2 linked regions of the Thermovibrio ammonificans HB-1 genome follow. The protein of the gene in region 2 interacts with the protein of the main gene of each other region in a pairwise test. Links are inferred from orthologs where the notes say so. Each region holds a gene or a part of one and is shown on either strand. Other genes may lie near its edges. The genes, in order: THEAM_RS00050 and purT.

What was found.
Region 1: the proteins of purT (region 2) and THEAM_RS00050 interact in binary tests that used the Escherichia coli proteins (3 or more experiments, as listed by UniProt). The link is inferred for Thermovibrio ammonificans HB-1 from one-to-one orthologs.

The regions. Positions count from the first base shown.
Region 1 is NC_014926.1:9,464-12,548, reverse strand. Bases 93-2,862 are described here. They hold THEAM_RS00050 (polyprenyl synthetase family protein), read right to left. Parts: upstream 2,035-2,862; coding sequence 1,150-2,034; downstream 93-1,149. Other genes in these bases: pgsA (CDP-diacylglycerol--glycerol-3-phosphate 3-phosphatidyltransferase), read right to left, coding at 2,619-2,862; plsY (glycerol-3-phosphate 1-O-acyltransferase PlsY), read right to left, coding at 2,044-2,622; dxs (1-deoxy-D-xylulose-5-phosphate synthase), read right to left, coding at 93-1,064. Also shown: more of dxs, read right to left, coding at 1-92; more of pgsA, read right to left, coding at 2,863-3,085.
Region 2 is NC_014926.1:1,193,044-1,196,227, reverse strand. The notes cover bases 316-3,184. They hold purT (formate-dependent phosphoribosylglycinamide formyltransferase), read right to left. Parts: upstream 2,408-3,184; coding sequence 1,223-2,407; downstream 316-1,222. Other genes in these bases: THEAM_RS06090 (AEC family transporter), read right to left, coding at 3,061-3,184; THEAM_RS06095 (hypothetical protein), read right to left, coding at 2,421-3,032; msrA (peptide-methionine (S)-S-oxide reductase MsrA), read right to left, coding at 673-1,230; THEAM_RS06110 (nitrilase-related carbon-nitrogen hydrolase), read right to left, coding at 316-676. Also shown: more of THEAM_RS06110, read right to left, coding at 1-315. UniProt on the Escherichia coli protein: Involved in the de novo purine biosynthesis. Catalyzes the transfer of formate to 5-phospho-ribosyl-glycinamide (GAR), producing 5-phospho-ribosyl-N-formylglycinamide (FGAR). Formate is provided by PurU via hydrolysis of 10-formyl-tetrahydrofolate.

The sequences.
Region 1 (3,085 bases), 1.2 Mb from region 2 along the record:
ACGTCGAAGTAACGCTCCGGAAATCTGGCAGCAAACCTGTCGAGCCCGGTGCCCGAAGGCATTGCAGCGGTAATGGCAACTATCGAGGAGTCTTTTTCGGCCATCTCTACAAGGGTCTTGGAGAAGACTTCGGTGTAGGTGGGAGGTTGGGGCTCTGAAAGTAGTTTCTTAGGTGAAACCCCGTGGAACTTATCGGGCCTCTCCTCTGCCGGTTTGTGCCCTTTTCCCTTCTTCGTGAGAACGTGAACGAGGGTGGGGCCTCTCATCTTGGAAACGTTTCTTAAGGTTGTAACAAGGGTCTCTATGTCGTGGCCGTCTATTGGGCCCACGTAGCGGAAGCCAAGCTCTTCAAAGAGCATCCCCGGAGGAAAGAGCCCCTTGACTATAAGGTCTTCAACTCTCTTGAGGCCCTTGTAGAAGGTGTCGCCGAATATCTTCTTCGTTACCTCCTCCAGCCGCTCCTTGGCCCTCCTGAGGCTCTCTCCGGTTGTCAGTTTCGTAAGGTAGTTGGATATCGCACCGATGTTTTTGGATATGGACATCTCGTTGTCGTTGAGGATAACTATCAGGTCTTCCTTGAGCTGACCGGCGTTATTGAGCCCTTCGTAGGCTTCACCGGCGGTTAGTGCACCGTCGCCGATAACCGCTATTACGTGCCCTTCCTCTCCTTTTAACCTTTTGCCGACCTTTATCCCGAGGGCGGCAGAGATGGAGGTTGAGCTGTGGCCAGTGCCGAAAGCGTCGTACGGGCTCTCCTTAATTGACGGAAAGCCGGAGATTCCGCCGAACTGCCTTAGGGTTTTGAACTTCTCTTTACGGTCGGTGAGTATCTTGTAAGGGTAGGACTGGTGGCCAACGTCCCAGACTATCTCGTCTTTGGGAGGGGAAAAGACCTTAAGGAGGGCTATTGTGAGCTCCACTACCCCCAAGGAGGAGGCCAGGTGCCCTCCGGTTTTCTCAACAACGGAGATTATGTAGTCTCTCAGTTCAGATGCCAGTTGCTTGAGTTCCTGAGTTGTCAGTTTTTTCAGGTCGTCCGGGGAGTTGACCTTGTCGAGTATCAAAAAGCGCCTCCAAACTCGGGTAGTTGTTGCAGTATTCTGATTATAGGCGAACGTCTGTGAGTTCCCATGATTCACAATTTAGTCCCTAATACTCCCTTTCAACAACGAAACGGGCAATGGCTTCAAGGGGTTCCCGTTTTTCGGCAGGGAAGATGGACAGTGCCTCAACGGCCCTTTCTACTTCTTCGTAGGCCATCTTCCTGGCCTTTTCAACGCCGAAGATTGTCACGAAGGTGGTTTTTCCTTTCTCAAGGTCGGAGCCTACGTTTTTGCCGAGCTTCTCCTGGTCTCCTACAACGTCTAAAACGTCGTCGATTATCTGGAAAGCAAGGCCGAGGCTGTCGCCGTAACGCCTAAGCGCGTCAATTTCTTCGGGTGAACCTCCGCCGGTTATGCCCCCCGAAACTACAGAGGCGGTGATGAGCCTGCCGGTTTTGTGTTTGTGGATAAATAGGAGCTCTTCAAGGGGAACGTCGCCCCTGCCCTCGGCATCGAGGTCGCACTGTTGACCGAGAACCATTCCCAGCATGCCGGAAGCTCTCGCAATTTCGGAGATAACTTTAACTTTCCTGTTACAGTCGAACTCCCAGTCTGCAAGAACCTCAAAGGCCCTGTTGAGAAGGGCATCTCCGGCCAAAATGGCGGTAGCCTCGCCGAACTTCACCCAGGTTGTTGGGTGGCCGCGGCGGAGGGTGTCGTTGTCCATGGCGGGAAGGTCGTCGTGGATAAGGGAGTAGGTGTGAATCATCTCTATAGCACAGGCCGGGGTTAAGGCGTCGTTTCTGTTACCGCCTACGATTTCGCAGCCGGCAAGGCAGAGTATCGGCCTGAGTCTCTTACCTCCCACGGTGAGGGAGTACTTAACCGCCTCGTAGAGCTTCTTACCAAACTCGGGCTCCGGCGGCAGGTAGGTTAGGAGAACCGAGTCTATAAGGGCCTTTCGTTCCTTTAGGTAGGCTTTAAGGTCCATAACACCCCCTTATCGGAATTTCTTTTCCTCTCCCCTGAGCAGTCTCAGTATGTTCTGGTAGTGCTTTGCCACAATCACAAATGCCGTAACGGCAACGGCTATGAAGGAGGCCTCGTCGGGTTTTTCAAAGAACTTAAAAAGCAGCGGATACGAAAGGGCAGCGGTAATTGAGGAGAGTGAGACGTACCTTGTCAGCAGGAAGACCACGATGAATATAAGAAAGGCAAAGAAGGTGACTTTAGGCGATATTACGAGGAAGGCTCCCAACCCCGTTGCAACGCCCTTTCCTCCCCTGAAGCCGAGGAAAGGGGAGAAGCAGTGGCCGAGGACAGCGGCCAGACCTGCAAGGACCTGGTAGTGAAGGGGAGCTCCCGAGAGCTTAAGGAGCAACACCGGCAGGGCACCTTTTAGGGCATCGAGTAGTAGAACAACGGCACCCCACTTTTTCCCGAGAACTCTTGAAACGTTTGTGGCCCCTATGTTGCCGCTGCCGTGTTTCCTTACGTCTACCCCTTTAAGCTTTCCTATCACGTAACCGAAGGGCACGGAACCGAGCAGAAACGCAAGCAGTATAACGGCGAAAATCATCTATCCCCCAAAGCTTTGAAGAAGTTTACGAAGTAGAGAACTCCGGTCAGTATGGCCACAGCCGCAGAGACGATAAGCAGAAGCTCTCCGATTTCCCTGAACCCTGCAAGGAGCAGGAGTATGGAAGCCATTATAAGGACGGTTTTCACCTTGCCACCGGCAGAGGCCGGTATAACCAGTCCACGGGATGCGGCCATGGCCCTCATGCCGGTAACGGCCTCCTCGCGGCCTACTATGGCTATAACCGAGTAGGGGTCGCAGAGCTTCACGTAAGCCAGCGAAATCAGCGTAGAGGAGGTGAGCAGTTTGTCTGCAACCGGGTCGAGCAGCATACCCAGGTAGGTAACAGATTTTGAGCGCCTCGCCAGGAAACCGTCGAGGAAGTCTGTTAAAGCCGAAAGGGTAAATAGAACCAGGGCCAGCAGGTTGTGGCCCTGGATAATCGACACAACGATAAAGGGCA
Region 2 (3,184 bases):
TCAGCCCTTCGGCGTCTTTACACTCGGCGAGGATTCTGCCCCACGGGTCTATCACGGCCGAGCAGCCTCCCATCTCCTTTCCGGTGCCGTTTGCCCCTACGAAGAAGCGTTGAAGCTCTATTGCCCTTGCCCTCAGCAGGTACGACCAGTGCTCCCTGCGCGCCCGACCCCACTGGGCTGGGACGGTAAAAACCTCCCCTCCGAGCTCTTTCAGCCTGCTTAAAACCTCGTAGAACCTCAGCTCAAAACAGATAACCGGGGCGAGAACTCCCAGCGAGGTTTGGGCCACCTGTACCTCCGATAGCCGACCCTCGGTGAAAAAGATGTGTTCCCTGCCGGGCTTGAAGAGCTTCACCTTTGGCCTTGAGAGCACCTCCCTTCCCCTGTCCAGCACCTTTACGCTGTTGAAGAGCTTCCCGTTAATTTGCTCGTAGCCGGTGATAACAACCGTTAATTCAAGGCCTTTGGAGAAGTTTTGAAGCTCCTCAAACACCCTTTCGGAGAACTTAACCGCCCTCTCTATCTCCTCGTAACAGAAGGCGGTTGCCGCAACTTCCGGAAAAACCACAAGAGAGCCCTTCTCACAGAAGTTCAAAAAGGTAAGGAGCTTGCTGTAATTGGCCTCGAACCTGCACGGCAGAGACTCAAACTGAACCGCATAGCAGCTGAACTTCACAGCTTCTCCTCAAGGAGCTTCCTCCCCCCCTTCCTCTCCCACACAATCTCACAGTAGCGCTTCCTGCCCGACCCTTCCTTGTAGTAGAAGTAGTGCATCGGCTCCTTCTTGTAGTACTCCCTGTGGTACTCCTCTGCCGGGTAGAAGTTCTTAAACGGTTCAACGGCAACCCTTACGGGTTCATCAAACAGGCCGCTTTCAGAGAGCACCTTGAGGGCCTTTTCGGCAAGCTCTTTTTGCTCCTCTGTGTGGTAAAAGATTACCGGCCTGTACTGGCTTCCCCGGTCTGCAAACTGGCCTTTGGAATCTGTCGGGTCTATTGAGGTGAGGAAGGCAATCAGGAGCTCTTTGTAAGAGGTCTTGTCGGGGTCGTAAACAACCTGAACCGCCTCAACGTGGCCCGTCTCCCCCGAACACACCTCCTCGTAAGTGGGGTTTTCGGTGTGGCCTCCGGCGTAGCCGGGAACGGCCTTCTCAACCCCTTCAACCTTGCTCATGGCCTCCTCTATGCACCAGAAGCACCCGCCTGCAAAAGTTGCAACCTCTCTACCCATTCTCAACCACCTTTATCCTTTCTGCGGCCTCTTTCGCCTTCCTCCTTGCCTCCTCTACAGTTTCGCCCCTGGCAACCACAACTCCCATACGCCTCCTTGGCCTTGTTGTGGGCTTGCCGAATATCCTCACCCACACGTTGGGCTCTTCGAGGGCTTGGGCAACACCTTCGTAGGCCGGGGCAACGCTGTTCTTCGTCCCGTGGAAACAGTAAGAGGCTCCCGGGGATATGAGCTCAATGTGAATCGGAAGGCCCAGAATGGCCCGTAGGTGAATCTCAAACTCACTCATGTTCTGGCTCGCCATCGTTACCATTCCCGTGTCGTGGGGCCTGGGCGAGACCTCGCTGAACCACACCTCGTCTCCCTTTACGAAAAACTCGCACCCGAAGATTCCGTAGCCTCCCAAGGCATCTGTAACCGCCTTGGCCATCTCCTTGGCCTTCTTTAAAGCGGCCTCGCTCATCGGCTGTGGCTGCCAGCTTTCATGGTAGTCGCCGTCTACCTGCCTGTGGCCTATGGGCTCGCAGAAGAGCGTTCCCTGGTTCCTGGTCCTTACTGTGAGAAGGGTAATCTCAAAGTCGAAGTTTATGAACTCCTCTATAATAAGGGCGTTACCCTTGCCCCTTGCGTTCTCCTTTGCGTACCTGAATGCCCACTCGAGCTGTGATGGTTCCCTGACAACGCTCTGCCCCTTGCCGGAAGAGCTCATAACCGGCTTAACCACAACCGGGTAGCCGAGCTCCTCTACGGCCCTTTTAAACTCTTCGAACGTTTCGGCAAACCGGTAGGCCGAGGTTTTGAGCCCCAGCTCTTCGGCCGCAAGCCTCCTTATGCCTATTCTGTCCATCGTTAACTTTGTAGCCCGGGCGCAGGGAACAACCGTGAACCCCTCCTTCTCGAGCTCTACGAGCATGTCGGTGTCTATCGCCTCTATCTCGGGCACTATAAAGTCGGGCTTCTCCCTGTAAACGATGTTCCTTATCTGCCGGCCGTCCCTCATGTCTATAACGTAGTAGCGGTGGGCAACCTGTTGGGCCGGGGCGAACTGGTAGGAGTCAACTGCTATCACCTCAAGGCCCAAACGCATCGCCTCTATAGCGAACTCCTTTCCGAGCTCTCCGCTCCCGAGGAGCATCACCTTTGTTGCGTTGTGGGCAAGGGGTGTTCCTATCCTCATCTTGAACCTCCGGTTATCGGCAGATTAGCTTTATGCGGGCGTTAAGCTCTATTTTACTAACGGTCCCTTTGGTGAGCCTGGGTTTTCCCAGCTCTACGCTACTTAGGGTGCAGTGTCTGTTTAACACTCTGCTAACGGCGTTTGCCTCTTTAAGCGCAAGTTTTAGGGCTTTCCGCTTTACCTTCTGGCGGGCGGCCTCGAGCTCCTTTTCGGGAACCTGCCAGAAGGGGGTTCCCAGGCTGAAGGTAAAGTTTGCGGCCTCCCGGGCTCGGCTCAGACTCTTGGCCACCTCCGTTTCGAGTGTAGGGTCCTTTACGAACACCCACAGGAGCTCCCTTCCGGAGAAGCCGGCCACCTCGTACCTGCTCCAGGAGTCAACGGGTGCCACCGTAACCGAAACCCTTTTAAAGGAGAAGCCGTCTCTCTTTAGGTAGTCTTGAGGGGCTTGAAGGCCCTGGATAACCTCTCCCCTTGTCCTTCCGAAGCTTACCACCTTTACCGGAATTACGAGCCTGTTCCCTTTTACCTCTACGCAGGCCTTTAAAACCTCCTTCACGGTTAGCGGCGCTCCGTAGGCTGCGGCAGTTGAGGCTAAGAAACACAGAAGGGCGACTAACCTTTTCACCTTTACTCCCCTAAAGGGCTTTCCCAAATTATAGCCGCCCGAGTGCCGCCTGAAGGATTAGCAGGAAGAAGGGAAAGGTTACCGTTGATACGAAGATTACCGATGCCGCAAGCCGGGGCGAGCGGTTGAACTGTTCGCAGAGAACGTAGTTG